One region of the Martelella endophytica genome, then DNA from elsewhere that is predicted to be linked to it. Evidence: predicted binding sites of a transcription regulator. Region 1 holds the regulator's gene; the other holds the start of a gene.
The links. Region 1 encodes PhoB, which activates phosphate uptake and scavenging genes when phosphate is short. Its sites were predicted from a motif close to TGTCATNNANCTGTCAT; they were not measured.
Positions count from the first base shown of each region.

Region 2: the regulator PhoB is predicted to act here: its motif matches at 8,205-8,221, upstream of pstS (phosphate ABC transporter substrate-binding protein PstS).

Region 1 is NZ_CP010803.1:1,299,059-1,314,429, forward strand. It holds gene pstA (phosphate ABC transporter permease PstA) at 1-279, shown strand, start outside; gene pstB (phosphate ABC transporter ATP-binding protein PstB) at 289-1,104, shown strand; gene phoU (phosphate signaling complex protein PhoU) at 1,136-1,849, shown strand; gene phoB (phosphate regulon transcriptional regulator PhoB) at 1,882-2,565, shown strand; gene TM49_RS05940 (orotate phosphoribosyltransferase) at 3,078-3,773, shown strand; gene TM49_RS05945 (carbohydrate kinase family protein) at 3,804-4,730, shown strand; gene TM49_RS05950 (hypothetical protein) at 4,831-5,424, shown strand; gene hslU (ATP-dependent protease ATPase subunit HslU) at 5,545-6,852, opposite strand; gene TM49_RS05960 (GNAT family N-acetyltransferase) at 6,866-7,366, opposite strand; gene hslV (ATP-dependent protease subunit HslV) at 7,356-7,913, opposite strand; gene TM49_RS05970 (DMT family transporter) at 8,030-8,455, opposite strand; gene TM49_RS05975 (DMT family transporter) at 8,452-8,922, opposite strand; gene hisB (imidazoleglycerol-phosphate dehydratase HisB) at 9,164-9,772, shown strand; gene TM49_RS05985 (DUF2628 domain-containing protein) at 9,782-10,228, shown strand; gene hisH (imidazole glycerol phosphate synthase subunit HisH) at 10,234-10,884, shown strand; gene hisA (1-(5-phosphoribosyl)-5-[(5-phosphoribosylamino)methylideneamino]imidazole-4-carboxamide isomerase) at 10,917-11,642, shown strand; gene hisF (imidazole glycerol phosphate synthase subunit HisF) at 11,647-12,429, shown strand; gene TM49_RS06005 (phosphoribosyl-ATP diphosphatase) at 12,441-12,764, shown strand; gene coaA (type I pantothenate kinase) at 12,761-13,765, shown strand; gene TM49_RS06015 (malate synthase G) at 14,078-15,371, opposite strand, start outside.
Region 2 is NZ_CP010803.1:3,233,759-3,249,129, reverse strand. It holds gene clpX (ATP-dependent Clp protease ATP-binding subunit ClpX) at 35-1,312, opposite strand; gene clpP (ATP-dependent Clp endopeptidase proteolytic subunit ClpP) at 1,625-2,251, opposite strand; gene TM49_RS22685 (GGDEF domain-containing protein) at 2,361-3,767, shown strand; gene TM49_RS14825 (O-acetylhomoserine aminocarboxypropyltransferase) at 3,853-5,139, opposite strand; gene TM49_RS14820 (DUF6455 family protein) at 5,282-5,671, shown strand; gene TM49_RS14815 (CoA-binding protein) at 5,705-6,133, opposite strand; gene TM49_RS14810 (hypothetical protein) at 6,202-6,546, shown strand; gene TM49_RS23940 (threonine/serine exporter family protein) at 6,665-7,996, opposite strand; gene pstS (phosphate ABC transporter substrate-binding protein PstS) at 8,354-9,394, shown strand; gene pstC (phosphate ABC transporter permease subunit PstC) at 9,530-10,501, shown strand; gene pstA (phosphate ABC transporter permease PstA) at 10,522-11,424, shown strand; gene pstB (phosphate ABC transporter ATP-binding protein PstB) at 11,442-12,272, shown strand; gene TM49_RS14780 (hypothetical protein) at 12,364-13,041, shown strand; gene TM49_RS14775 (MDR family oxidoreductase) at 13,048-14,046, opposite strand; gene TM49_RS14770 (pseudouridine-5'-phosphate glycosidase) at 14,117-15,049, opposite strand; gene TM49_RS14765 (carbohydrate kinase) at 15,030-15,371, opposite strand, start outside.

The DNA of each region.
Region 1 (15,371 bases):
CCCGGCATCCTCACCGGCACGATCATCGGCCTTGCCCGCGCGCTCGGCGAGACCGCGCCGCTGCTCTTGATCGGCATGGTCGCCTTCGTTGCCGACTATCCGGCAACCCCGCTCGATCCGGCAACCGCGCTGCCGGTGCAGATCTACATGTGGGCCGGCGAGGCGGAACGCGCCTTCGTCGAGCGCACCTCCGCCGCCATCATCGTGCTGCTGGTGTTCCTGATCCTGATGAACCTGACGGCCGTGATCCTTCGGCGTCGCTTCGAGCGACGGTGGTAGGAGAAAACCATGAATGCGATGACCGGACCCGACGCGAAAAAGGCTTTGAACGACAAAATGAACGCTAATACCCACAAGATGGCCGGCAGCAAGGTCTCCGTTTACTACGGCGAGAAGCGCGCCCTGTTCGATGTCGACCTCAATATCCGCGAAAACGCCGTCACCGCGCTGATCGGCCCGTCCGGCTGCGGCAAGTCGACCTTCCTGCGCACGCTGAACCGGATGAACGACACCATCGACAACTGCCGCGTCACCGGCGAGATCACGCTCGATGGCGAGGACATCTACAAGTCCGGCATCGACGTCGTGGAGCTGCGCGCCCGTGTCGGCATGGTGTTCCAGAACCCGAACCCGTTTCCGAAGTCGATCTACGAGAACGTCGCTTACGGCCCGCGCATCCACGGACTGGCTCGCCACCGCGCCGATTTCGACCAGATCGTCGAGACCAGCCTGCAGAAGGCGGGGCTCTTCAACGAGGTCAAGGATCGCTTGCACGAGCCCGGCACCAGCCTCTCCGGCGGTCAACAGCAGCGGCTCTGCATCGCCCGCGCCATCGCCGTCAGCCCGGAGGTGATCCTGATGGACGAACCCTGCTCGGCGCTCGACCCGATCGCCACGGCGCGCGTCGAGGAGCTGATCAGCGAGTTGAAGCAGAACTACACGATCGTGATGGTGACCCACTCGATGCAGCAGGCCGCCCGCGTTTCCGAGCGCACGGCCATGTTCCATCTCGGCCATATGGTCGAGGAAAACGACACCGACACGATCTTCACCAATCCGGCCGACAGCCGCACCCAGGATTACATCATGGGACGCTTCGGTTGAGCGCCTGCATTTACTGAGGGAAGGAACGACAATGGCCCCTTCGCATATTCTGACAGCCTTTGATGAAGAGCTGAAATACCTGCAGCGCCGCATTTCGGAAATGGGCGGACTTGCCGAGGAGATGGTGAGCGAATCGGTCGAGGCGCTGGTCAACACCGACAGCGCCCTTGCCCAGAAGGTGATTTCCGACGACCTGGTTCTCGACGAGGCCGAGCGCGAGATCGGCGACAAGGCGGTGGTGATCATCGCAAGACGCCAGCCGGTCGCCTCGGACCTGCGCGAAATCATGGGCGCGATCCGCATCGCCGCCGATCTCGAGCGCGTCGGCGACATGGCCAAGAACACCGCCAAGCGGGTGATCTCGGTGCAGGGCACCGGCGTGCCGCGCAAGCTCGCCCACGGCATCGAGCATCTGTCCGAACTGGCGCTGCTGCAGCTCAAGGAAGTGCTCGACGCCTACAATTCGCGCCAGGCCGACAAGGCCAATTCGATCCGCGAGCGCGACGAGGAGATCGACGCGATCTACACCTCGCTGTTCCGCGAGCTTCTGACCTACATGATGGAAGATCCGCGCAACATCACCACCTGCACGCATCTTCTGTTCTGCGCCAAGAACATCGAGCGTATCGGCGACCATGCGACCAACATTGCCGAGATGATCTACTACATCGCCACCGGCGCCCAGCCGCAGGGAGAGCGTCCGAAGGACGACAATACCGCGGCCGTCGGCTCCAGTGATACCTGAACGACAAGCCACGATAACGGAGTTTGAGATCCATGGTGCCGAAGATTGCCGTCGTTGAAGACGAAGAGGCCCTGAGCGTTCTGCTGCGATACAATCTGGAAGCCGAAGGCTATGAGGTCGAGACCATCCTGCGCGGGGACGAGGCCGAAATCCGCCTGCAGGAATGGGTGCCCGACCTGCTGCTGCTCGACTGGATGCTGCCCGGCGTCTCCGGCATCGAGCTCTGCCGGCGCCTGAGGATGCGTCCCGAGACCGAACGTCTGCCGATCATCATGCTGACCGCGCGCGGCGAGGAAAGCGAGCGGGTGAGGGGCCTTGCCATCGGCGCCGACGATTATGTGGTGAAACCGTTCTCGACACCGGAACTGATGGCCCGTGTCAGGGCGATCCTGCGCAGGGCCCGGCCGGAAGTGCTTTCCACCGTGCTCAAATGCGGCGATATCGAGCTCGACCGGGAGACCCACCGCGTCCACCGCAAGAGCCGTGAGGTCCGCCTCGGCCCGACCGAGTTCCGCCTGCTCGAATTCCTGATGAGTTCGCCCGGCCGCGTCTTCTCCCGCGCTCAGCTTCTCGATGGCGTCTGGGGCCACGACATCTATGTCGACGAACGCACGGTCGACGTCCATGTCGGCCGGCTGCGCAAGGCGCTGAACTTCTCCCAGATGCCCGACGTCATCCGCACCGTGCGCGGCGCGGGTTATGCGATGGAAGTCTGAGGGCTAGCGCATCGCCCCCAACCGATCTTCGCCCCTCAAGGGAGGGCTATCTCAGATGGCCTTGGATCTCGCTCCATATACTCTCTCCCGCTTGCGGGAGAGATGCCCCGAAAGGGGCAGTGAGGGTGAAGCAGCATGTCCGTTCTTGAGGACGTCAGCTTGGATAACGTCCCCCCTCACTGTCGCTGTCGCGACATCTCTCCCCTCCGGGGCGAGAAGACTTGAGGCTTTGCGGTGAAGCCATATGCGATAGCACCTCCTCAAGGAGGAGGGCAATGAAACGCAATTCCTTCTGCGAAGATGGTTTCCGTCATTGCGGCGGCCCAATGTTTCGTTATCTTCGGGGCGCCGGAGCGGGCGGTTGACCGCTCTTTCCGTATCGGGCGATTGATTTTTCCGCCTGAAAAGGGCACGGACAGAACCGAAGCCGCCGCGCGGCGCCACCCGAAGCCTTCCCCGGTTGCTCCTCCCGCAGCCGGCGCGCGAAGCCGGGCGAGATGAAAGGGACCGAAATGACAAGAGCGAGTTTTGCCGACCCGGCGGTGATGGGTGAATTGATGGCCCGGATGCTGTGGGAAATCGAGGCGGTGCATTTCGCCCCCGACGAGCCCTACAAGCTCTCCTCCGGTCTCGTCAGCCCAGTCTATATCGATTGCCGCAAGCTGCTCTCCTATCCGCGCGTGCGCTCCACGCTGATGGATTTCGCGGCGGCAACCGTGCTGAAGCAAGCCGGTTTCGAGCGCTTCGATTGCGTTGCCGGTGGCGAGACGGCGGGTATTCCCTTCGCCGCCCTTCTGGCCGACCGGCTGGAACTACCGATGATCTACGTGCGCAAGAAGCCGAAGGGCTACGGCCGCAACGCCCAGATCGAGGGCACGCTGCCCAAGGGCGCCCGGGTGCTGATGGTCGAGGATCTGACGACGGCCGGCGGCTCGATGTTCCACTTCATCAACGCCGTGCGCGAGGCCGGCGGCGTCGTCGAGCATGGGCTGGCGCTGTTCTACTACGATATCTTCGAACAGGCCGAGAAGCGCTTCACCGAAGGCGGCGTCGACCTCCATTACATCGCCACCTGGAAAGAGGTTCTGGCGGTTGCGCGCGAGGAGCAGCGCTCTGACCCGAAGACGCTCGACAGCGTCGCCGAATTCCTCGACAGGCCGATGGAATGGTCGCGGGCCCGTGGCGGCCTGGAAGAACTGCTCGTATAACAGCAACAGACAAAAGACCGGGAGAGAAGAATGATTGTGTGCTGCGGCGAATCGCTGATCGACATGTTGCCCCGCGAAAGCAAGGCCGGGGAGCCTGCCTTTGCCCCCTATGCCGGTGGCGCCGTCTGCAACACGGCGGTCGCGCTTGCCCGGCTCGGGCGGCCGACCGGCTTCTTCTCCGGCATCTCCTCCGACCTGATGGGCGACATCATCCGCGAGAAGCTCGATGCCTCCAAGGTCGACTACAGCTATGCGGCAGTCTCCGACCGTCCGACGACGCTTGCCTTCGTCAAGCTCGTCAACGGTTCGGCGAGCTATGCCTTCTATGACGAAAACACCGCCGGCCGGATGATCACCGAGGCCGACCTGCCGACGCTCGGCGACGACTGCAAGGCCATGCATTTCGGCGCGATCAGCCTCATTCCCGAGCCCTGCGGCTCCACCTACGAGGCGCTTTTGATGCGCGAGGCGGATCACCGGGTGATCTCGCTCGACCCGAACATCCGCCCGACCTTCATCACCGACGCCGACAAGCATCGCGCCCGCATCGAGCGGATGGCGGCAAAGTCCGACATCATCAAGTTCTCCGACGAGGATCTCGACTGGTTCGGCCTTGAAGGCTCGCTCGACGACAAGGCCCGCCACTGGATTGCGGCCGGCGCCAGCCTCGTCGTCATCACCCGCGGTGGCGAAAGCGCGATCGGGTATACCGCGACGGAAAAGGTGGAAGTGCCGAGCGAAAAGGTCGAGGTGGTCGACACGGTCGGTGCCGGCGACACCTTCGATGCCGGCATTCTCGCCTCGCTCGACATGGCGGGGCTCCTGACCAAGGCGAAGGTGAAGGCGCTTTCGGCCGATGCCATCCGCGACGCGCTGGCGCTCGGCGCCAAGGCAGCTGCCGTCACCGTGTCGCGCGCAGGCGCCAATCCGCCCTTTGCGCATGAGATCGGCCTCTGAGCGGCCTTTACTTCACCTTAAGCATAACCGCGTAAGGTCCCGGGCACTTTGAACGGCATATTGGTTGGTCGTCCCCATGCGCGCATCTGGTGAAATTCCCATGCATAGAGAATATGGCCGCAGCCGCGCCAAATGGCGGGGCATCGGCCTTGCCGCGGCGCTGATGCTGCTGTCGGCCTGCTCGATCCTGCCCGGCCGGTCGGACCCGATCCCGACGCCGATTGCCGCCAATCCGGCCTCGCTCCGCATCGCGCTGCTTGCCCCCGAGCCCTTCCATATGCTGAAGGACGAGGTGAAGCTCACCGTCTATCAGCGCGGTGGCGGAAACGATATCTCGCGGGACTACATGCTGGTTGCCGCCGACAATGAGGCCGCCGAGGCCGCGGTCGCCAGGCTGCGCAAGCCCGGCCAGGTGCTGCAGGTCTATCGGCTGACGCCCGCCGATGCGCTGGCGCTTCACGATCAGCAGCAGGAGATGGCCGCAGCCCGCACGGGCAGTGCCAAACCCGGATTCTCGGTCGATCTCGATACCTCCTGCTGGAATGCGGCGATGATCGATCCGGCGGTGCCGCTCGATGTTCTGATCGAGGCCGGCGACGGAACCGGGTTCCACCCGCTGCTGTCCGACATCAACATCTTTTCGCTGATGAACCGGCCGGAAGGTTCGCGGCTGAAGAGCTGCTCCGAGAAATAGCGTCTGGTGCGACGCGGCTTGCCGGGTCGTGCTCTGTGCGCTTTGACAGGGTTTACCCCTCTCCGCCCTATAGGGGCATCTCCCCCTTTGAGGGGGAGATCGTCTATCGAGCGGCTTTTTCTACAGGATATACCGCGACAGGTCCGTATCCTGCGCCATGTCGCCGACATGCTTGCGGACGTATTCGCTGTCGATCAGCAGTTCCTGACCGGACTGGTCCGGGGCGGTGAAGGAGACTTCGTCCAGCACCCGTTCCATCACCGTCTGCAGTCGCCGTGCGCCGATGTTTTCGACGGAGGCATTGAGGTGCACCGCGACATCGGCAAGCGCGTCGATCGCATCCTCGGTGAAGTCGAGCGAGACTTCCTCGGTATTGAGCAGCGCCTTGTACTGGCGGATCAGGCTCGCCTCGGTTTCCGTCAGGATGCGGCGGAAGTCTTCCTTGGTCAGCGCCTGCAGTTCGACGCGGATCGGCAGGCGGCCCTGAAGCTCCGGCAGCAGGTCCGAGGGCTTGGAGACGTGGAATGCGCCGGACGCGATGAACAGGATGTGGTCGGTCTTGATCGGGCCGTACTTGGTGGCAACCGTCGTGCCTTCGACCAGCGGCAGCAGGTCGCGCTGCACGCCCTCGCGGGAAACGCCAGCCCCCATGCGGCCGTCGCCGGCGGCGATCTTGTCGATCTCGTCGAGGAACACGATGCCATCTTCCTGCACCAGGCGCACGGCCTCGCGCTGGATCACCTCGTCGTCGAGCAGCTTGTCGCTTTCGTCACGGATCAGATCCTCATAAGAGGCCTTGACGGTGGTGCGGACCTTCTTGGTCTTCTGGCCCATGCCCTTGCCGAACATTTCCGATAGGTTCAGAACGCCGATATTGGCCCCCGGCATGCCCGGAATTTCAAGGCCCGGCATGCCGGAGCTGTTATCGTTGATCTCGATGTCGATTTCCTTGTCATCGAGTTCGCCGGAGCGAAGCTTCTTGCGGAAACTGTCGCGGGTCGCCGGCGAGGCCGTCTTGCCGACCAGCGCGTCGAGAACGCGTTCCTCGGCATTGGCATGCGCCTTTGCCTGGACTTCCTGGCGCTTCTTCTCGCGCACCAGCACGAGGCCGATCTCGACCAGGTCGCGGATGATCTGCTCGACATCGCGACCGACATAGCCGACCTCGGTGAACTTGGTGGCTTCGACCTTGATGAAGGGCGCGCCGGCAAGCTTGGCGAGGCGCCGCGAAATCTCGGTCTTGCCGACGCCGGTCGGGCCGATCATCAGGATGTTCTTCGGCATCACCTCGTCGCGCAGATCGTCGGGAAGCTGCTGGCGGCGCCAGCGGTTTCTGAGCGCAATCGCGACGGCGCGTTTGGCGTCGTGCTGGCCGATGATGTGGCGGTCGAGCTCGGAAACGATCTCGCGGGGGGAAAAATTGGTCATCTGTTACTGCTCCTCAAGCGTCGCGGGCCATCAGAAGTGCCGGACCGCCTGTCATGCTGAATGTACCGAGCCGGACGAAACCGGCCTTCTCATAGGCGCGGATCGCAGCCGCGTTTTCGGGATGCGGGTCTACGAGGACGCGCATCGCGCCGTTATTCAGTGCCCGCTCCGCCATGGCGGAGACGAGCCTTGTACCGAGCCCCTTGCCGATCATGTCGGCCGGCCCGATGAACTGGTCGATGCCGAAGGTGCCGGCGGGCTGGCTCGCGAGCGCGGATTCCCTGTCGCGCTCGCCATCGAGATCGCAGAGCTGGATATAGCCGAACGGCACCTCATCCAGCGTTACGACGAAGGGCGATACCGTCGGATCGTTGAGGTGAGCGCGCATTTGCTCCACCTGCTTTTCCGCCCGGTCCCACCATGCCGCGACATGGGGCGCCCGGAGCCAGCGGGCCATCAGTTCCAGATCGCTTTCTTCAAGCGGCCTGAAATCTATGGTCCCGTCATGCGGCATCCAGCGTTTCCACGATGACATTGTCGTTGGTGTAGACGCAGATCTCGGCAGCGATCGCCATTGCCTTGCGGGCAACATCCTCGGCGGACCTGTCGCTGTCCATCAGCGCCCGCGCCGCCGAATAGGCGAAGTTGCCGCCCGAGCCGATCGCCATGACGCCGTGTTCTGGTTCCAGAACGTCGCCATTGCCGGTGATCGCCAATGTAATGTCCTTGTCGGCGACGAGCATCATCGCTTCCAGATTGCGCAGATACTTGTCGGTGCGCCAGTCCTTGGCAAGCTCGACGGCGGCGCGCATCAGCTGGTCGGGATATTGCTCCAGCTTGCGTTCCAGCCGCTCCAGCAGGGTGAAGGCATCGGCGGTCGCGCCGGCGAAGCCGGCAATGACATTGCCCTTGCCGATGCGGCGAACCTTGCGGGCATTGCCCTTCATCACCGTCTGGCCGAGCGAGACCTGGCCATCGCCGGCCATTACCACCATGCCGTCCTTGCGCACGGTGATGATGGTCGTTGCGTGCATGGTGCCGAAGGGATTGTGTTCGCTCATAGTCCAATACTCCTCGGCAATTCCGCTTTCGGAATTGCTTGTACAAAGATTTGGCCCTTCAGATCAGGGCCTTTCCGGCTTCCTATGTAGGCAGCCTTGCCACAATTGCAATCCGTTCACGCCCGCCGACCCTGTGCCAGCAGCATGCCGACCAGAATGAGCGCGAGGCCGCTGAAACGCAGCAGGGGTGCGGCGGTGACGCCTTCGGCAAGATCCATCGCCGCGCCGGTGATCATCTGGCCGCCGATGATCAGCACCGCGGTGTTGACTGCGCCGATCCGGGTGATGGCGAGCGAACCGGCTGCGACGAAGATCACGCCGAACGGCCCCGCCAGATAGGCATAATAGGGAATGTCCCTGATGGTCGGCGGAATGAGCCCGCCGACAATGACCGCGACCACGCACATCACCGCGAAACCGACAATGTGGTTGAAGAAGGACGACACCATCGGCGAGGTGGAGAGGCTCAGCCGCCCGTTGACCTGGCGGCTGATGCCGACGAGAACGCCGGCGGTGACGGCAAAGAGGATCGCCTGGATCATGCCTGCGCTCCCGCGAGAATGACCAGAAGACTGCCCGCCAGAATGAAGGCGACCGTCAATAGATCCCGGCGGTCGAGCTTCCTTGCGGCAAGGCCGAAGAAGCCCCACTGGTCGGCGGCAAGCGAAAACAGCACCTGGCCGCCGAGGCCAAGCGCGATCGCGCCGGAGAGCGCCAGGGGCGAATTGACCGCGAGCGAGGCGGTGATCACGGTGGCCGCACCCGAAACGCCACCGAGATAGGCCCACCAGGGCGCCCGCGGCTTGGGCTCGGACGCCGTGTCCTTCGGCCTTATTAGATAGAGCACGGCCAGAATGATGATCGCCGCGATCGTCCCGGCGCCGTGTCCCACCCAGGAGGCGAACATCGGGCTGCCATAGAACGCCGTCACGGCATTGAGATGGGTCATGACCGCCATCAGGCAGCCGGCAGCAAAGGCAACGAAGAAATAGGGAAGCGAGCGGGACATGCGGAGGACTTTCGGACGAGACTTCTCGCTTTTCCTTAAAGGAGAAATGACCACCGGGAAAGCGGCGGCTCCTCCGAAGCTGCGTCCCGTCAATTCCGGGTATCAGGTTTTCGCGATCCAGCAGACGGCGAACGCTGGATGCGGGACGCTGGAAGGAGAACTATCGCGCCCGCTTTTCTTTTGCGCTTCACCGGCCTGCCTGTTAAAGACACGGGGCATCATCCATGGAGGCATCAGGCATATGGCCGCTGAGAACGAAGCCCGCCGCGCGGAGATTGCGCGCGAGACCAAGGAAACCGCGATTTCCGTGTCCGTCAATGTCGACGGAACCGGCGAGGCGCGGATTTCGACCGGTGTCGGCTTCTTCGACCATATGCTCGACCAGCTCTCCCGCCATTCCCTGATCGACATGACGATCGAGGCGAAGGGCGACCTGCATATCGATGATCACCATACGGTGGAAGACGTCGGCATCGCGATCGGCCAGGCGCTGGCCAAGGCGCTCGGCAACCGCGCCGGCGTGACCCGCTATGCCTCGATCGACCTCGCCATGGACGAGACCATGACGAAAGCGGCGCTCGACCTTTCCGGCCGGCCCTATCTCGTCTGGAACGTCACCTTCCCGACCGAGAAGATCGGCACGTTCGATACCGAGCTGGTGCGCGAGTTCTTCAATGCCTTTGCCCAGAATGCCGGCATCACGCTGCATGTGCTCAATCATTACGGCGCCAACAGTCACCATATCGCCGAGACCTGCTTCAAGGCGGTGGCCCGCGCGTTGCGCACCGCTGCCGAGATCGATCCGCGTCAGCAGGGTCGCGTTCCCTCGACCAAGGGCATGCTCGCCTGAGGAGGCAGAATGGCAAGCTTTCTCGTGCTGGAGCCTGCAGGCGACGACGCCCCGGAAAGGGTCCGCTTCATCCGCGACGGGTTTTCCTGGGCCGGGCTGATCTTCGGGCCGTTCTACCTTCTGGCAAGCCGGGCATGGATTGCCGGATTTTCGACGCTCGTCATCTCGATCCTGTTGTCCGTTGCCGGGTTCTACGAGGGCCTTTCCTTTGCCGCAGGCGCGGCCTCGCTGGCGCTCAACCTGTTCATTGCGCTCGAAGGGCGCGAGTGGAAGGCTGCGGCGATGGAACGGCGCGGTTTCAGGCTCAGGGATGTCATTGTCGCAAGCGACATCGAGACGGCGGAAGAGATTTATTTCAGCGGGCGTGAGAGCGTCTCGCCGTTTTCAGCCATTCGCGCGACCGATCCCTGGCCGGCTGGCGGCATCGGGTTGATGGACGCCTATTCGAAGAAGTGAAGACCATGAAAGTTGCGATTATCGATTACGGCTCGGGAAACCTGCGCTCGGCGACCAAGGCCTTCGAGCGGGCCGCCCGCGAAAGCGGCAGCGATGCCGAGATCATCCTGACCGACAAGGCCGATATCGTCGCCGGTGCCGACCGCATCGTGCTGCCGGGCGTCGGCGCCTATGCCGATTGCCGCGCCGGCCTTGCCACCGTTGACGGCATGGTGGAGGCGGTGCGCGAGGCGGTCGAGGCGAAGGCGCGCCCTTTCCTCGGCATCTGCGTCGGCATGCAGCTGATGTCGGAGCGCGGCCTGGAAAAGACCGTGTCCGAAGGGTTCGGTTGGATTGCCGGCGATGTCACCGAGATCACGCCGTCCGATCCGACGCTGAAGATCCCGCAGATCGGCTGGAACACGCTGACCCTCAACACGCCGCACCCGCTGTTCGATGGCATCCCGACGGGCGATACCGGTCTGCACGCCTATTTCGTGCACTCCTATCACCTCGCCGCGAAGAAACCGGAACAGGTGATCGCCACCACCGATTACGGCGGCCCGGTTACCGCCTTCGTCGCCGACGGTAACAAGGCCGGCAGCCAGTTCCACCCGGAAAAGAGCCAGACGCTCGGCCTGAAGCTGATCGCCAATTTTCTGACGTGGGCGCCCTGAGGCTGCCCTCCATTTCGAAAGACTGAATCCAGATGATACTCTTCCCCGCAATCGACCTGAAAGACGGCCAGTGCGTTCGCCTGAAGCTTGGCGACATGGAGCAGGCGACGATCTACAATCCCGATCCGGGCGCCCAGGCAAAGGCCTTCGAGGATCAGGGGTTTTCGTGGCTGCATGTGGTCGATCTCAACGGCGCCTTTGCCGGCAAGACGGTGAACGGCGACGCTGTCGACGCGATCCTGAAGGCGACGAAGAACCCGGTTCAGCTCGGTGGCGGCATCCGCTCGCTCGCGCATATCGAGAACTGGCTGTCGCGCGGTCTTGCCCGCGTCATCCTCGGCACGGTCGCGGTGCGTGATCCCGAGCTGGTGAAGGCGGCCTGCAAGGCGTTTCCAGGCAAGGTTGCCGTCGGCATCGATGCGCGCGGCGGCAAGGTGGCTGTCGAGGGCTGGGCGGAAGCCTCGGAGCTCGAGGTCGTCGAGCTGGCGAAACGCTTCGAAGGCGCCGGCGTTGCCGCGATCATCTACACCGACATCGACCGCGACGGCATCCTTTCCGGCATCAACTGGGATGCGACGCTGGGCCTCGCCCGCGCCGTCAATATCCCGGTGATCGCCTCGGGCGGTCTCGCCTCGATGGACGACATCGCCCGGATGACAAAGCCGGACGCGCAAATCCTCGAAGGTGCAATCTCCGGCCGCGCGCTCTATGATGGCCGGATCGATCCGGCCGAAGCGCTGGCGCTGCTGAAAGGCTGAACCCATGACCCTGAAAGCCCGTGTCATTCCCTGCCTCGACGTCAAGGACGGCCGTGTCGTCAAGGGCGTCAATTTCGTCGACCTGATCGACGCCGGCGACCCGGTGGAGGCTGCAAAGGCCTATGATGCGGCGGGTGCCGACGAACTCTGCTTCCTCGACATCACCGCCACCTCCGACAATCGCGAGACGATCTTCGACGTCATCACCCGCACCGCCGAGCACTGCTTCATGCCGCTCACCGTCGGCGGCGGCGTGCGCACCGTGGCCGATATCCGCAAGCTTCTGCTCTGCGGCGCCGACAAGGTGTCGATCAACTCGGCTGCGGTGAAGAATTCCGATTTCGTCGCAGAAGCCGCCGACAAGTTCGGCAATCAGTGCATCGTCGTCGCAATAGACGCCAAGCGTCGCCCCGAAGGCCCCCATGGCGGCGAAAGCGACTGGGAGATCTACACCCATGGCGGCCGTCAGTCGACCGGCATTGACGCGGTGGAATTTGCCCGCACCGTGGTGGAGCGCGGCGCCGGTGAAATCCTGCTGACCTCGATGGATCGTGATGGCACCAAGGCTGGCTTCGATATCGAGCTGACGCGGGCGATTGCGGATGCCGTTTCCGTGCCGGTGATTGCCTCCGGCGGCGTCGGCACGCTCGATCATCTGGTCGATGGCATCCGCGAGGGCCATGCCACCGCCGTGCTCGCCGCCTCGATCTTCCATTTCGGGATCTATTCCATCGGCGAGGCGAAACATTATATGGCGGATGCGGGCATCGCCATGCGGCTCGACTGAGGGGGAACACAATGTCTGACTTCACGCTTGCCGATCTGGAACAGATCGTCGCGACGCGGGCCAAGGCCTCGCCGGATGAAAGCTGGACCGCAAAGCTGGTTTCGAAGGGCCAGGAGCGCGCAGCCAAGAAGCTGGGCGAAGAGGCCGTCGAAACCGTGATTGCCGCGATCGCCGACCAGCGCACGGAACTTGTCGCCGAAAGCGCCGATCTGCTCTACCACCTTCTCGTGGTGCTGAAGATTGCCGATATTCCGCTTGTCGAGGTGATGGACGAACTCGCCCGGCGCACCGGCCAGTCCGGCCTTGCGGAAAAGGCGGGGCGCGCGTCTTCATGATTGCAGAGTTCCGGGAAGCCCTCGCCAGCGATGGTGTCGCGGCCGACGGCACGCGGCTCGATCAGGTCTCGCCATATCGCTTCTTCTCCGCGGAGGAATGGTCGCATTTCCGCGCCGACACGCCGCTGACGCTGACGGCCGAGGAAGTGCGCCAGCTCCGCTCGCTGAACGACCCGATCGAACTCGAAGAGGTGCGGCGCATCTACCTGTCGTTGTCGCGGCTCCTGTCGAGCCATGTCGAAAGCTCGCAGATGCTGTTCCGCCAGCGCGCCGAGTTCCTGAATTTTGGCGAGGAAGACGCCAAGACGCCGTTCATCATTGGCGTTGCGGGGCCGGTCGCGGTCGGCAAGTCGACCACGGCGCGCCTCTTGAAACAGCTCCTCGCCCGCTGGCCCTCAAGCCCCAAGGTCGATCTCGTCACCTCGGACGGATTTCTATATCCGAATGCTGTCCTCGAGATGGAAGGGCTGATGCGGCGCAAGGGCTTCCCCGAGAGTTTCGATACCGGGGCGATCCTGCGCTTTCTCTCGGCCATCAAGGCCGGCATGCCGAATGTGAAGGCACCGGTCTACTCGCATCTGAGCTATGACGTGCAGCCGGACCAGTTCGTCACCGTCGACCGCCCGGACATCCTGATCTTCGAGGGCATCAATGTGCTGCAGGCGCGCGATCTGCCGAAGGCCGGGCAGATGGTGCCGATGGTCTCGGACTTCTTCGATTTCTCCGTCTATATCGACGCCGATCTCGACCTCATCCATCACTGGTATATCGAACGCTTCAAGAAGCTGCGCCAGACCGCCTTCCGCGACCCTGCTTCCTATTTCCATCGCTATGCTCAGCTGACGGAGAAGGACGCCCTGTCGACGGCGGAAGATCTCTGGAACAATATCAACATGAAAAACTTCGTCGAAAACATCCTGCCCACCCGCCCCCGCGCCGATCTCATCCTCCGCAAGGGACGCGATCACCTGGTGGAAACGGTGGCGCTTCGGAAGCTTTGAGGCGAGTTCTCTGGACTGGCCGGGAATTGAGCAAAAAGCTATGCCATAGCATTCTCCCGCTAGAGGGCAGGACAATTGCATATGGCACACCGCACAGCCCCCAACCGTCTCGCCCCGGAGGGGAGAGATCCCCCGAAAGGGGGAGTGAGGGGCGAGTGTTTCCACGCGGGCGCCCTTAATAGCGGAAATGCTGCATCCCCTCACTGTCGCTATCGCGACATCTCTCCCGCAAGCGGGAGAGAGGAATGGGAGCAAGCGGCGAGACTCATGCGATAGCACCCAAGGTGTAGCTTGGTATGTGCCGCGCCGTCCTCAGGCGGCGTCCTTTGCCTTGCGCTCCAGCCGGCGGGCATGCAGCACCGGTTCGGTGTAGCCGTTCGGTTGTTCGCGGCCCTTCAGCACGAGGTCTAGGGCGGCCTGGAAGGCAACGGAGGTGTCGAAATGGCCGGCCATCGGGTGATAGAGCGGATCGCCCTCGTTCTGGCGGTCAACGACGGCGGCCATCTTCCTCATCGTCGCGACGATCTGCTCTTCGCCGACAACGCCGTGATGGAGCCAGTTCGCCATGTGCTGTGAGGAGATACGCAGCGTCGCGCGGTCTTCCATCAGACCGACATCGTTGATGTCCGGCACCTTGGAGCAGCCGACACCCTGATCGATCCAGCGCACGACGTAGCCGAGAATGCCCTGGGCGTTGTTGTCGAGTTCGGCCTGGATTTCTTCCGGGCTCCAGTTCGGCCGCACCGCGACCGGCACGGAGAGGATGTTGGTGAGGCTCGCGCGCGGACGGCTCTTCAGGCTCTCCTGAACCCTGGCGACGTTGACAGCGTGATAATGCGTCGCATGCAGCGTGGCGGCCGTCGGCGAGGGCACCCAGGCGGTGTTGGCGCCGGCCTTCGGCTGGCCGATCTTGGCCTCCAGCATGGCCGCCATCAGGTCCGGCATCGCCCACATGCCCTTGCCGATCTGGGCATGGCCGGAAAGGCCGCATTCGAGACCGATATCGACGTTCCAGTCCTCATAGGCGGAAATCCACGGCGCGGCCTTCATGTCGCCCTTGCGGATCATCGGGCCGGCTTCCATCGAGGTGTGGATCTCGTCGCCGGTGCGATCGAGGAAGCCGGTGTTGATGAACACCACGCGGTCCTTCGCCGCGCGGATGCATTCCTTGAGGTTGACCGTGGTGCGGCGCTCCTCGTCCATGATACCCATCTTCATCGTGTTCGACGCCATGCCGGTGATCTGCTCGACGCGGCCGAAGAGTTCGGTGGCAAAGGCGACCTCTTCCGGTCCGTGCATCTTCGGCTTGACCACATACATCGAGCCGGCGCGCGAATTCATGTGGCGCCCGTCCTTGCCGATGTCATAGAGCGCGATCAGCGCGGTGATGGCGGCATCCATGATGCCTTCGGGAACCTCGCGGCCGTCACGGTCGAGGATCGCCGGATTGGTCATCAGGTGGCCGACATTGCGGACCAGCATCAGCGAGCGGCCGGGCAGGCTCTTTGCCTCGCCTTCGGGGCTGACGAATTCCACGTCGCCGGCGAGCTTGCGGGTGAAGGTCCTGCCGCCCTTGTTGACCTCTTCCGTCAGGTCGCCCTTCATC
Region 2 (15,371 bases), 1.9 Mb from region 1:
GTCCTGCCTTTCCGTCAGACCGAACTGACTTTCATCAGGCCGAGGCGTTGGCCTTGTCCTCGGTGCGATTGGCATAGATGTAGAGCGGCTGCGACGTGCCGTCGACCACCTCGTCGGAGATGACGACCTCGCGCACGCCCTTCAGCGTTGGCAGATCGAACATCGTGTCGAGCAGGATCTTCTCCATGATCGAACGCAGACCGCGTGCACCCGTCTTCCGCTCGATCGCCTTGCGCGCAATCGCAAGCAGGGCATCCTCGTGGAAGGTGAGTTCGACATCTTCCATCTCGAACAGGCGCTGATACTGCTTGACCAGAGCGTTCTTCGGCTCGGTCAGGATCTGAACCAGGGCCGGCTCATCGAGGTCTTCCAGCGTCGCGATCACCGGCAGACGGCCGATGAATTCCGGGATCAGGCCAAACTTCACCAGATCCTCCGGTTCCAGATCGCGCAGCACATCGCCGACGCGGCGATCGTCCGCCGCCTTAACCGAGGCGCCGAAGCCGATCGAGGTGCGCTCGCCACGGGCGGAGATCACCTTGTCGAGGCCAGCGAAGGCGCCACCGCACAGGAACAGGATATTGGTGGTGTCGACCTGCAGGAACTCCTGCTGCGGATGCTTGCGCCCGCCCTGCGGCGGCACGGAGGCGACAGTGCCTTCCATGATCTTCAACAGCGCCTGCTGAACGCCCTCGCCCGAGACATCGCGCGTGATCGACGGGTTGTCGGACTTGCGCGAAATCTTGTCGACCTCGTCGATATAGACGATGCCGCGCTGGGCGCGTTCAACATTGTAGTCGGCAGCCTGAAGCAGCTTCAGAATGATGTTCTCGACATCCTCACCGACATAGCCTGCTTCCGTCAGCGTCGTCGCATCGGCCATGGTGAAGGGCACATCAATGATGCGCGCAAGCGTCTGCGCAAGATAGGTCTTGCCGCAGCCCGTCGGACCGACCAGCAGAATATTCGATTTCGACAGCTCGATATCCGAACTCTTGGACGCATGGGAGAGGCGCTTGTAGTGGTTGTGCACGGCCACCGACAGGATGCGCTTGGCATGGCCCTGACCGATAACATACTCGTCAAGCACGCCCATGATTTCCTGCGGCGTCGGAACGCCGTCGCTGGACTTCACCATCGAGGTCTTGTTCTCCTCGCGGATGATGTCCATGCACAGTTCGACGCACTCGTCGCAGATAAAGACGGTCGGACCAGCGATCAACTTGCGGACTTCGTGCTGACTCTTACCGCAAAAAGAACAATAAAGCGTGTTCTTCGAGTCGCCGCCATTGTTCCCGCTGACTTTGCTCATCATCACTTCCTTCCAGCAAACCATTCCGGAAACGCCCGGAACAGATACTTACTTTCGTCGCCTGTTACCGATTCCCTTATAGAGAATGCTCGCAAACCAAAAGGGCAATAACACGACATCAACGTTCCTTACGGTCAGAACGTCATAACGGATTTGACTTTTCAATAGTATTAACGGCTCGCGCGCCTGAGGAAACCCCAAAAAGCGCGCGAGGCCGCCATGCATCACGATCAGGGCGGAAACCGCCGTGGCTCTCGGACGATGAAGACCAGCCAGAGGGCCGGCAAATCAATGCTCTCGATCGAACCGGTTTCAGTTGCCACCCTCGATTTCGCTGCGCGACGTCATGACCTTGTCGATAACGCCCCATTCCCTTGCCTCGTCGGCATCCATGAAATGATCGCGGTCCAGGGTCTTCTCGACTTCCTCGTAGGTCTGGCCGCAATGCTTGACATAAACCTCGTTGAGACGACGCTTCATCTTCAGGATGTCGCGGGCGTGGCGTTCGATGTCCGAGGCCTGGCCCTGATAGCCGCCCGAAGGCTGATGCACCATCACACGGGCGTTCGGCGTTGCAAAGCGCATGCCCTTCTCGCCGGCAGCAAGAAGAAGCGAGCCCATGGAGGCGGCCTGACCAATGCAAAGCGTCGACACAGCCGGACGGATGAACTGCATCGTGTCGTAAATCGCCATGCCGGCGGTCACGACGCCGCCCGGCGAATTGATGTAAAGCGCGATTTCCTTCTTCGGGTTCTCGGCTTCGAGAAACAGGAGCTGCGCGCAGATCAGCGACGCAAGGTGATCTTCCACCGGGCCGGTGAGGAAGATGATGCGTTCCTTGAGAAGGCGCGAATAGATATCATAGGAGCGTTCGCCGCGATTGGTCTGCTCCACGACCATCGGAACGAGGGCCATCGCGGTATCTACGGGATTTTTCATGTCCATCCTTTGACCGGCCGAAATGCCGGAACCAATCGAATCTGAATTTCCTCTCCTACATAGAGTGCCAAACAGGGTCACTTCAAGAGATGGCTTGAAACGAAAGCCAATGCTTTTCGATGACAGATATGACTTCCGCAAAGTTAGCGTTATCAATTGGACGGGAATTCCCTGCAGAAACTGGCGGTTTCAAATCGATTATAACCAATTTTGGTCCGGCGCGGACATGGCCTTTCCGCATTGCTCAGACTATCATTCGCAACCCCAAGGGAAATTCAGCAACAGTCGAAACGAGAGATCGCTCGCCTTGGCATACAACGTGACTGCTGTCGTCGCCTGGGCGGCTGATTGCTTCTTGTTATCAATCCTGATCTTTCCGCTCTGGCTGCGAGACCGAAGCCGGACCTTTGTCCTGTTATGGTTTGTTGCGTTGATGACCAAAGCCCTGGCGCTCGGCGCAATGGCGTACTTCGCCGGCTATGGCCTACAGGCACCGCCGGTCTGGGTCGCGGGCTTGTTCATGCTGACCGAGGGGCTGATGGCCGCCGGCCTGATTTCGGTCTATGGCGAAAGCCGTCCCTGGCAGCTGGTTCTCATCAGCTTCGCGATCTGGCTCGCGGCGACCCTGCTCCTGAGCATCGCCGGCTTCGGCGCCCTTGCCGCTGTTGCAGGCTATTATGTTGGTTCCATTGCTGTCGCAGTCTACGCGCTCTATTTCTTCTACCGCTCCGCCGATTTCGGACGGGTCCGTGCTTTCCGGGCCGTGCCGCTGCTGTTTGCCGTCGAGGCAGTCGCTTCGGTCATCGTACCGGTTGTGATGATCCTGGTGGTTGGTAATGCCCGCATGACCGCCCATGTCACGTCGGTGGCACTGGTCATCAGTTTCCTGGTGTTTTCCGGCAAGATCTTTCTGGGCGTCTGGCTTTCGGTCGACAAGTTCGAGCACGATCTTCGCCGCCTCGCCTTCAACGATCCGCTCACCGACGTCCTCAACCGTCGCGGCGTGTTCCGCAGCATCGAACACGCATTGAGCCATACGGGCAAGGAGCGGCTCTTCGCCTATCTGACAATCGACCTCGACCACTTCAAGTCCATCAACGACGTCTTCGGCCATACTGCCGGCGACCGAGCGCTGATCAACCTGACGAAGTCTGTGGCCGAAGTTTTGCGCGGAGCGGACATCTTCGGCCGCATGGGCGGCGAGGAATTCGCCGTCTTCGCCACCGTGCCGGATGAGGAGACCGCGCGACAGATTGCCGAACGCATTCGCCGCAAGGTCGAGGAAACGAGTTTTATCGAGGACGACACGGAGATCCGCATGACAGCCAGCATAGGTGTGGCGCTTCGGCGCGGGCGGATCAACAACCTGGAGTCCATGTTAGCGCAATCAGATAGAGCCCTGTATGAAGCCAAGGCGGCCGGGCGGAATTGTGTGGCGATCTACGGCACCCCGGTGGAAATCGCGCCTCGGCAGGTTGCCGGCGAGCCGAGCACCAAGGTCGCCTTGCAGGCCTGATGTTTTCCACAGCCCGCCCGCATTGTTTTCCACAGCAGCCGAAAATGTTGGGACGGCCGCGGCTCCCGCAGCCGTCCTCCTTTCCTCAGAGCTTGGCCAGAGACTGCTCCAGATCGGCGATGATGTCGTCCGCATCCTCGATACCGACCGACAACCGAACGACGTCGGGACCGGCGCCGGCGGCGACCTGCTGCTCCGGCGTAAGCTGTGCATGGGTTGTGGATGAAGGGTGGATAACCAGTGAACGCGTATCGCCGATATTGGCAAGATGCGAGAACAGCTGCAACCCCTCGACGAAGGCCTTGCCGGCCTCGTAGCCGCCCTTCAGGCCGAAGGTGAAGACGGCCCCTGCCCCCTTCGGCGAATAGGTCTGCTGCAGCGCGTGGTTGTCGTCGTCCTCAAGCCCCGGATAGCTCACCCAGGCGATCTTGTCGGACTGCTTGAGCCAGCGCGCGACCTTCAGCGCGTTGTCGCAGTGGCGCTGCATCCTGAGCGGCAGCGTCTCGATACCGGTCGCGATCATGAAGGCGTTGAACGGCGAGATCGCCGGCCCGAGGTCGCGCAGGCTCAGAACCCGCGCCCCGAGCGCAAAGGCCATCGTGCCGAAGGCCTCCGCCAGCACCAGACCGTTATATTCGGCGCGCGGCTCGCACAGCATCGGATAGCTGCGGCCCGATTTTGCCCAGTCGAACGTACCGCCATCGACCAGGATGCCGCCCATCGAATTGCCGTGTCCGCCGAGGAACTTCGTCAGCGAATGGACGACGATATCGGCGCCGTGCTCCAGCGGTCGCACGAGATAGGGTGTCGCCATCGTGTTGTCGACGATGAGCGGCAGGTTGTGCTCGTGCGCCACCTTGGCGATCGCCGCGATGTCGACGAAGGTGCCGCCGGGGTTTGCCAGGCTTTCGATGAAGATCGCCTTGGTGCGATCATCGATCTGTGAAGCGAAAGCGGCTGGATCGGCCGAATCCGCCCAGCGCACCGACCAGCCGAAATTCTCGAAGGAGTGGCCGAACTGGTTGATCGATCCGCCATAGAGCCGGCGTGCCGCAACGAAGTTGTCGCCCGGCTGCATCAGCATGTGGAAGGTCAGAAACTGGGCTGCATGACCGGAGGCGACGGCAAGCGCCGCCGTGCCGCCCTCAAGCGCCGCCACCCTCTCCTCCAGCACCGCCGTCGTCGGGTTCATGATGCGGGTATAGATATTGCCGAATTCGCGCAGGCCGAAGAGTGCGGCCGCATGATCGGAATCGTTAAAGACGAACGAGGTCGTCTGATAGATCGGTGTCGCCCGCGCGTTCGTGGCGCTGTCTGGCGCGGCGCCGGCGTGAACCGAAAGCGTCGAAAATCCCGGCTTCCTGTCTTCCATCATTCTTTCCTTCCCTATTTTTCCGGTAAAGCCCTGCCGGCTCGAACGGCCGACGCGGACAGGCAGAACTCGTTTTTGATCAGGATCAATGCTGCGATTTGTACAAACGTCAATAGTGACCGCGACCATGAGGACAGGCACCATGAACGCTTTGAGCGAAGACGACAACCATGCAGCGGACCGTTTTGCGGCGTGGCGCGAGGCTGAGCACACGGTCGGTGAGGAATCGGCCGCACTCGCCTTTCTCGAACGCCTTGCGGCGGAAGATCTGGACCGCGCGGAGCCGCGCGACGCCGCCGAAATGACCGAGATGATGAAGGCGCTCAACATCGACCCGGTCGAGGCCGAGTTCCAATATCGCCGGCTCTATTACGGCATGCAGGCCAATTGCGCCGGATGCCGCGCCAAGCAGCGCTGCCGCGACGACCTCGCCTGCAGCGCAGCCGCCCGCCACTTCCGCGAATATTGCGAAAACAATGAATTGCTGACCGAAATGCAGGCCAATCCCGACATCCTGCTGAGCGACGGCTGACGCTTCACATCAGAGTGCCCGCATTGCTCCGGCTCAGGACATCAGCCGCGGATATTCGATCGCCGGGCATCGGTTCATGACCACCTTCAGGCCCTTTTCCATGGCCTGCGCCGCCGCGGCATCATTGCGAATGCCGAGCTGCATCCAGATCACTTTCGGAAGCGGTTCCAATTGCAGCGCTTCATCGACCACGCCGCCGACATGTTCCGACGCGCGGAAGATGTCGATCATGTCGATTGGCTCGGGAATATCGGAAAGCCGCGCGAACACCTTCTGGCCGTGGATGACCTTGCCCTCAAGCCCGGGATTGACGGGAAAGACGCGGTAGCCCTTCGAAAGCAGGAAGGCCATGACACCGTTGCTCGGCCGCTCAGGCTTCGGCGAGGCACCCACCAGCGCTATGGTGTCTACGAAGTTCAGGATGTCCCGGATCTGTGCGTCGTCTTCAATTGCTTGTGTCATGACAGCACCTTTCTACCTGTGCTAGCGTCTCGAAAATAACGGAGGCGGCCTTAGGGTCGAAAAAAACCATGAAATACCTGCTTGCGGCGACTTTTCTTGCCATTTCCGTCGGGTCTGCCGGCGCCGATGACATCAACAGATATGATATCCAGGACATGACTTGCAATCAGGTCCACACAATTCTTGACCAGCAGGGCGCGGCGATCCTGCGCTATCCGGCACCAAACGGCAGCGGCAGGACACTTTACGATCGTTACGTTCGCGATCCACTGGTTTGCGTTGGGGAAGGCAACCACGCGATCCAGCGCACGGTTCCGGTCAGAGACACACCAAACTGTCCGACGTTTTCCTGCAAGCCGGGTCCGCGGGAATGCGATCGCGATGGCGGTCTCTTCTGCATTAGCGACAACTGATACGCTTCCACAAACCTCGGCCCTGCCGTTCGGTCAGGCTCGAAGCGCTGTAATTGAAATCCCCGCATCCTGTCAGGCTGCGGGGTCTTTCGTTTCAGCGGCGTGCCCGCTCCCTCCCTCAGCGACTTTCGCCCTCGGGAAACTCCGGCCGGCGGAAGAGCGACGAGATCGCCGTGAGGCCTGCACCGATGGCCCCGACGGTGAAGATGACCTGCAGGCCGGCGCTGGTCGTGGCGGCAAGCATCAGGTCGGATTTCTCAAGCGGCTGCACCGTGATTTCCAGAAGGCCGATGATCCATTGCGCTGCGGCACTGCCCGGAACCATCGGGATGCAGCCCGCGACCGCAATCGCATTGCCGACACGGCGCACCGGAAACGGCGTGTTGTAGGAGAGCTCGACCGCGAGCGCGACGGCGATTGCGGCTGCGAAGGAGGCCGCCTCGAGCGGCCAGCCATGGCGCATACAGAAGGTCCGCACTGCCAGCGCCAAGGCCCCGGCAAGCGCCGCCCAGCCGAGATTGCGATAGCCGAAATTGAACAGAACCCCGAAGCCGGCAGCCGCAACGGCCCCGAAAAAAGCGTGGTGAAGGATATTCGGAACCGGTTTGGCGGCATCCACCATGCTGCCGCCGAAGACGATATGGGCGGCGCCGACGCCGACGGTGATGAAAACCAGGATCATCGCCACCGACACGAAGCGGGCGCTGCCGAGCGTCGGATACCCCTCCATGATATCCGTCTGGGCGTTCATAGACGGCACGCCCGGCACCAGCATCAGCACGGCGGCGCTCATCGAGGTTGCGACCATGGTGCTGCCGGCGAACACCGCACCGATCCCCGACAGAACGGCGGCGACGAAGGCGACCGTCGCAGTGACGACGAAGGGATTGAAGTGACGCTCAAGCAGATGGAGGCGCACGTACTGGCCCGCCATGCTGGCAATCAGCGTCGTCACGAAGGCCGGCGCATCGGCGCCGAGCAGCCGGCCGAAGGCGGCGCAGGCAAGCCCCGCGGCAAACACGTTGAGCGCCCGATGATGCTTGGGCGTTTCCGTCTTCGCTCGGAAAAGCGCAAGGCGAACGTCATCCGGTGCCCACCCGCCACGGGCAACCTCCGCGCAGATCTCGCGGACCCGGTGATTGATCCGCATGTTGACGCCGTGATGGCCGACCCCGACCATGTGAGTCGAGGTGCAGAAGCCATCCCCCACCGTCGTCGAGATCGAGGCAAAGCCGACGCGGATATCGACGCTGCGTACACCGAGACCCTTGGCGATCTTCTCGATGCCCTCACGAACCACGGCGGACTTGGCGCCGGTTTCCATCAGCACCTTGCCCGCCTCCAGCGCCACCAGCGCCACCTCCTCGAGCCGCCTTTGGCGGGAAATGAGCTCTCCGTGAAACCCCTCTTCCTCCTCGAATGCGGCAGTCTCGGCAGTGCTGTCAGTCATCTGGTGTCCTTTGCTGTTTGGCCGCCGGCACAATAGCCCAGCATAGCGGCCTGGCCATGCGCCAAGTCAAGCGTCGGCATGCAACGTTGTGCCGGTTATCGGACTGTCACAATTGGCTCGAGGCATCCGGTACGGCATCCCCCGAAATTGGCAAAACGCCCCTTTCGGTTGCATATTTCGGAAGTAATAACCCGAAGGTCGCCCTTATATGACACTTTTATGACGTATTCTTGAAATTTATATAAAATAAATCGACATAATTCCGGTAAATATGAATTTTTTACAACATGCTATGCTGGATAGACTTTCATTGTTATAGCACTTCCGTTTTCAACCAAACCTCAAAAGGGCTATCTGATGAAAATCGGAAATTTTTCCAAGGGCGCTAAGGTCGTAGCAATCGCCGCCGCCATGGTCGTTACCGGCACTGTTGCTCAGGCACAGAGCGTAAACCTGACGGGTTCGGGCGCATCCTTCCCCTTCCCGCTCTACTCGGCCTGGTTTAAGGATTTTGGCCAGAAGACCGGCATTCAGGTTAACTACCAGGCCAAGGGCTCCGGTGGTGGCATCGAAGACTTCACCAACGGTGTTGTCGACTTCGCTGCTTCCGATGCTGCCATGTCTGAAGAAGAACTCGCCAAGATCGAGGGCGGCGTTGTCATGCTGCCGATGACGGCTGGCGAAATCGTGCTCGCCTACAACCTCGACGGCGTTTCCGAACTGAAGCTGCCGCGCGATGTTTACCCGAAGATCTTCCTCGGTGAGATCACCAAGTGGAACGACGCGGAAATCGCCGCTGCCAACGAAGGCGTCGAGCTCCCCGACGAAACCATCACTGTTGTTGTTCGCTCCGACTCCTCGGGCACCAACTTCAACTTCACCAACCACCTTTCGGCCATCAGCTCCGATTTCGAAAGCAAGGTCGGCGGCGGCAAGACCGTTCCGTGGCCGAACGCTTCGAACTTCGTAGCCGCTCCGGGCAACCAGGGCATCACCGCCACGATCAAGCAGACCCCCGGCGCGATCGGCTACATCGAATACGGCTATGCCCAGCAGACCAACACGCCTTACGCCATGCTTGAAAACCAGGCCGGCAACTTCGTGAAGGCTGGCCCGGAAGCTGGTAGCGCCGCTCTCGCTTCGGCTGAACTCGACGAAAACAACGTTGCCTTCATCGTTGATCCGGCTGGCGACGACTCCTACCCGATCGCGACCTTCACCTGGATGATGTTCTACAAGGACGCCGGCCAGGACGCTGCCAAGGTCGACGCTCTGAAGCAGATGATCGAATACGGCCTGACGACCGGCCAGACGATGGCTGACAAGCTCGGCTACATCCCGCTTCCGGAAAACGTTGTCGAAACCGACAAGAAGTCGATGGAAGAAATCGGCGGCTGATTTCTGGCTGTTGTTGCTTTCGCCGGGGCGTATTCGCTTACGCCCCGGCTTTTGTGAAATTCAGACTGCAGAAGATTAAAGCACTCCATTGTCAGATCGCGGATCGCCCCGATCGCCGCTAGCAGGAGCCCTTTGATGGCCGATACCCCGAAATCCGTGGCGCCGCGCGACGGAAGCGTTTCGCGACCGCCGACCGCCTTCGAATATGGTTACGACAAATCCTTCCGGGCTCTGACTTTCGCCGCCGGCTTCGTCACGATTGCACTTCTGGTCTACATCTTCTGGAAGATTGGCGGCCAGGCTGCTCCGGCCATGCAAAAATACGGCCTCGACTTCCTGACCACGGTCAAATGGAATGCCAATACCAACGAATACGGTATCCTCGCGGAAATCTGGGGTACGCTTTATTCGTCATTCCTTGCCCTTCTTTTCGGCGGCGTCCTCGGCGTGGCGGTTGCGATCTTCCTGACACAGGGATTTCTGAACGCACGGCTTGCGTGGATTTTCCGCCTGATCGTCGAAATGCTCGCCGCCATTCCCTCGGTGGTCTTCGGCCTGTGGGGCATCTATGTGCTGATCCCGGCGATCCGCCCGCTGGCGCACTGGCTGCATGAGACGCTCGGCTTCATCCCGTTCTTCTCCACCAACCTTGCCGGCCCCGGCATGTTCCCGGCGATGATCGTGCTGTCGATCATGATCCTGCCGACGGTCGCCGCGATCTCGCAGGACGCCTTCAAGGCTATCCCGATGAAGATCCAGGAAGCGGCCTATGGCATGGGCACCACCAAGTGGGAAGCGATCCGCAAGGTGATCATCCCGACGGCCTCCGGCGGTATCTTCGCTTCGCTGGTCCTCGGCTTCGGCCGCGCGCTGGGCGAAACCATGGCGCTTGCGATGTTGATCGGCAACTCGCAGCAGGTCACGCTTTCGCTGTTTGCGCCCGCCACGACGCTGGCCTCGCTGCTCGCCTCCACCTTCCCGGAAGCCGGCGCCAACCAGATCGGACCGCTGATGTATGCGGCGATCGTCCTTCTCGTGATCACCATGGCCGTGAACATCATCGGCACGATCATCATGAACTACACCGCGCGCCAGACCGTGACGTAAGGCTTTGGGGAACTGACATCATGACCACGACCGATCAGACCATCATGAACCCCGAGGTTGTTGCCCTCGGTGATCCCAATCTGAGCTTTTCCTTCGGCGAACGCCGGACACTGATGAACTTCATCCAGACCGTCATTCTGTGGCTGCTGGCGGCGGTTGCCGCCGTGCCGCTGATCTCGGTCCTCTACATGCTGATCAGCCGCGGCGGCGTTCGCCTCAGCCTGGCGCTCTTCACCGAGCTTCCGCCTGCACCTTTCGAACAGGGTGGCGGCATCGGCAATGCGATCGTCGGCACGCTGGTGATGGTTGCGATCGCATCGCTCATCTCGATCCCGATCGGCGTGCTTGGCGGGATCTATACCGGACTGATCAACCCTCGCAGCCGCTTCTCGTCACTCGTTCGGTTCGTCGGCAAGGTCTTGACCGGCTTTCCCTCGATCCTTGCCGGCGTGTTCGTGTATGCCTGGCTGGTCATCATGATGAAAACCTACTCGGCCGTCGCCGGTGGCCTGTCGCTGGCGATCCTGATGCTGCCGACCATTCTTCTGACCTCCGAACAGGCCTTCCGCATGGTGCCGCAGCGGATGAAGGATGCGGCCTACGGCATGGGTTGCAATGCGACACAGGTTGCGACAAAAATTGTTTTGCCGACGGCCCTTCCCGGTGTTATGACCGGCGTCATGCTCGCGGTGGCAGGAGCATCGGGGGAATCGGCTCCGCTTCTGTTCACGGCGTTGTTTTCGAATTACTGGATCGGAAGCTTCACGGAGCCCACGGCGTCATTGTCGATCTTGATCTACAATTTCTCGGCAATGCCCTATGAAAATCAGATCGAACTTGCATGGACGGCTTCGCTGGTACTGGTACTCATTGTGCTGGTCTTCAACATACTGAGCCGTTCCTTTGGAACCCGCCGCGTGTAAGAGAAAAGGGCGAGAACATGTCTTTGGAAATGGAAGCGAAAAAGGTTGATGCCACAGCCGAGCAGGACGCCGGCGGTGATGTCGCAATCGGCGCTCGCATCGAGAAGATCTACTACGGCGACTTCCTCGCCGTCCGTGACTCGGCCGTCAACATCGAAAAGGGCAAGATCACCGGCTTCATCGGTCCGTCGGGCTGCGGCAAGTCGACCGTGCTGCGTTCCCTCAACCGCATGAACGACCTGATCCCCTCCTTCCGCCTCGAGGGTCACGTCCACTTCCTCGGCCAGGATGTATACGGCAAGAATGTCGACCCGGTCGTCGTTCGCCGTCACATCGGCATGGTGTTCCAGCAGCCGAACCCGTTCTCGATGAGCATCTTCGAAAATGTTGCCTTCGGTCTGCGCCTCAACGGCTTCAAGGGCGACCTTTCGGCCCGCGTCGAAAAGGCGCTGCGCCGTGCGGCGCTGTGGAACGAGGTCAAGGACAAGCTGAAGCAGAACGGCCTGTCGCTCTCCGGCGGCCAGCAGCAGCGTCTGTGCATCGCCCGCGCGATTGCCACCGAGCCGACCGTTCTCCTGATGGACGAGCCCTGCTCGGCGCTCGACCCGATCGCCACCCGCCAGATCGAAGAGCTGATGCTGGAGCTGAAGAAGGACTACACGGTCGCCATCGTCACCCACAACATGCAGCAGGCAATCCGCGTTGCCGACAAGACCGCGTTCTTCTCGGTCGACATGTCGCAGGGCGGCCGCACGGGCTTCCTCGTCGAGATGGGCGACACCAAGCAGATCTTCGAGAACCCGCAGCAGCAGCTCACCAAGGAATATCTCTCGGGCGAGTTCAGCTGAGGCACGCCTCGGTTTCAACCACCGGTTACAGGGCGGCTTTTCATCAAGGCCGCCCTTTTGTATGGTGCACCGGCATTCTGGAAAGTGACGGATGTTCAAGCATTGCCTCGACCTTGAGAAGATCGAAGCCAGGCTGCGCGAGACCCAGCGCGAGTTTGACCGCATCAACGCGCTTCTGACAATGCGCCGCGACGGCATGCCCGACGCCATCATCGAGCAGATGCTGGAGGGCTATGCCTATGTGAACCGGCTGCTGATCAACGGCACCGAAATCATGAAACTCGGCGAATTCCACCACCTGCTGGAGCTCAACCATCTGGTGCTCTGCGGCTCGTCCTCGGAGCGGCGCGCCGAATTCCGCAACCATATCGAACGCACGGAAGCGCATTTCTACGACCGCGAGGCGGGCGATATCGGCGGCCTCGTCGACTGGTATCAGCGCCACACCTCAAAGCCCGTGCGCAAGCTCGCCGCCGGCGTCTATGTCCGGGTGCTGAGCCGGCCGCAGCTCTTCATAGAAGGCAATCACCGCACTGGCGCACTGATCATGAGCTACCTCCTCGGGCTCCAGGGAAAGCCGCCCTTCGTGCTGACGCCGGAAAACGCCGAGGCCTATTTCAATCCCTCGACGCTGGTGCGGGACTCGCATAAATACTCGCTCGACGAACTGATCAAGATCCCCAAGCTCGCCCGCTACTTCGCCAATTTCCTTCAGGAAAACGAAGACGACAGCCTGTTGGTGAAGACGAAGTCGCTGCAGGCCAGCTGAGCCCGCTCAGTCCGCCGCCACCTTCACCACAAGCCGTCCGCGCACCTTTCCTGCAAAAATATCGTTCGCCGCGCCAGGCAGATCGGCAAGCGCGATCTCACCTGCAGTGACGCTTTCCATGTGCCCGGCCGTCAGCGTATTTGCGAGCAGCCGCCACGCCGCCTCGCGACGGCGCGGTGCGGCCATCACAGAATCGACCCCGATCAGCGTGACCGAACGCAGTATATGCGGCATCACGGTTGTCGGAAGATCCGGCCCGCCGGCAAGCCCGCAGGCCGCCACCGCACCACCGTAGACAGTCTGGGCGAGAACGTTGGCGAGCGTCGTGGAGCCGACGCTGTCGACGGCGCCCGTCCACCGTTCTTCCTGCAGCGGCCGTCCCGGTTCAGAGAGCTCCCTGCGGTCGATGAAGGCGCGGGCACCGAGGCTCGCCAGATAGTCATGCGTTTCCGGACGGCCGGTCGAGGCGGTGACGTTGAAGCCGAGCGCCGCCAGAAGCGCGATCGCATATGAACCGACGCCGCCGGCCGCCCCCGTCACCAGCACGCTGCCCTCGCCCGGCGCAATGGTGCCCCAGGCCATCAACTGGTTGACGCACAGCGCTGCCGTATAGCCCGCCGTGCCGATCGCCATCGCCTGCTTCTGGGTGAGGTTATCCGGTTGCCGCATCAGCCATTCGGGCTTCAGCCTCTGATAGGTGCTGAAGGCGCCCCATTCGGTCTCGGAAAGGCCGTTGCCATTGGCGATCACCTTGTCGCCGGGCGCAAACAGCGGGCTTGCGGATTCCACCACGGTACCGGCGACATCGATGCCAGGCACCATGGGGAAGCGCCGCGCAATACGGCCCTTGCCGCTGACGGCAAGGCCGTCCTTGTAGTTGACGCTCGAATAATCGACCCGGACCAGGACCGGCAGATCGGGAAGATCGGAGCGTTTCAGCGTCGTCAGCTCTGCCTGCAGGTGGTCCTTGTCGCGGATCAGCATGGCGGGGAAGGTATCGGTCATCTCGGGGGCTCCCTGTTTGGCCCGAACCTAACGCCGCCTCGCCGACGGATGCAATCCGCTTCGGGCCGCTTCAGGCCGCCGAGGCCATTGCAACGGCAATTCTGGCCGCGAGGGCGGCGTTGTTCTTGACCAATGCAATATTGGCGCGAAGGCTGTTGCCATCGGAGAGCTCGTTGATGCGGCCAAGCAGGAACGGCGTCAGTTCCTTGCGGGTGATTCCCCTCTCGTCCGCCTCGCGCAGCGCGGCCTCGATCGTGTCGTCGATGAAGGCATGCGTCAGCGCATCGGCTTCCGGCACGGGGTTGGCGACGAGGATGCCCGTGCCGGTATCGAGCCTGTGATGGGTGAGGATCGTCTCGGCGAGTGCCTCGGCACTGTCGAGGCGGTGATCGGCCGGATAGCCGCTGGAACGGGTGAAGAAGGCCGGAAAGTCATCGCTCTGATAGGCGATCACCGGAACCCGCTGGGTCTCCAGATATTCAAGCGTCTTCGGGATATCGAGGATCGACTTCACCCCGGCGCAGATGACAGTGACCGGCGTGCGGCCGAGTTCGATCAGGTCGGCGGAGATGTCGAAGGTCTGCGCGGCGCCGCGATGAACGCCACCGACACCACCGGTGGCGAAGACCGGAATGCCGGCGAGCGCCGCAATCTTCATTGTCGCGGAAACGGTCGTGCCCGCCGTCTGTCCCTTGACCATGGCAACAGCAAGGTCGCGTCCCGATGCCTTGACGACACCATCCTCGACCTTTGCCAGCCGCTCGATCACGGCGGGGTCGAGTCCTGCATGCAGCTTGCCGTCTATGACGGCAATAGTCGCGGGCACGGCTCCATTTTCGCGGACAACGGCCTCGACGCCGAGCGCAGTTTCGAGGTTGGCTGGATAGGGCATGCCGTGGGTGATGATGGTCGATTCCAATGCGACCACCGGACGGCCGGCGGCAAGCGCCTCCCTGACCTCGGCACTGAGGATGATTTCGATATCAGACAAGGGTGTCTCCATGGTTTGAAACGGTTTCGAGCCGGTGCAGGTTGGCCTCGACGAAGCGGGCCGAAAGCGCCGGGTGAACGCTCGCAGGCGTCTCGGTGGTCAGCGAGCCGATGAGCCCACCCCGCCGCACCGCCTCCCTGAGGTCGGCATTCTGCAGATAGTAATAAAGCGTGCCGGCAATCATCGCGTCGCCGGCCCCGGTCATGTCCACCGGCTGGGCGACAACGACGGGCAGGCTGAAGGCTGAGCCGTGAGTGGCGACGACGACGCCGCTTGTACCGCAAGTGAGGATCACCGCGCCCGCCCCGGCCGCATTCAGCCGCAGCGCCGCCGC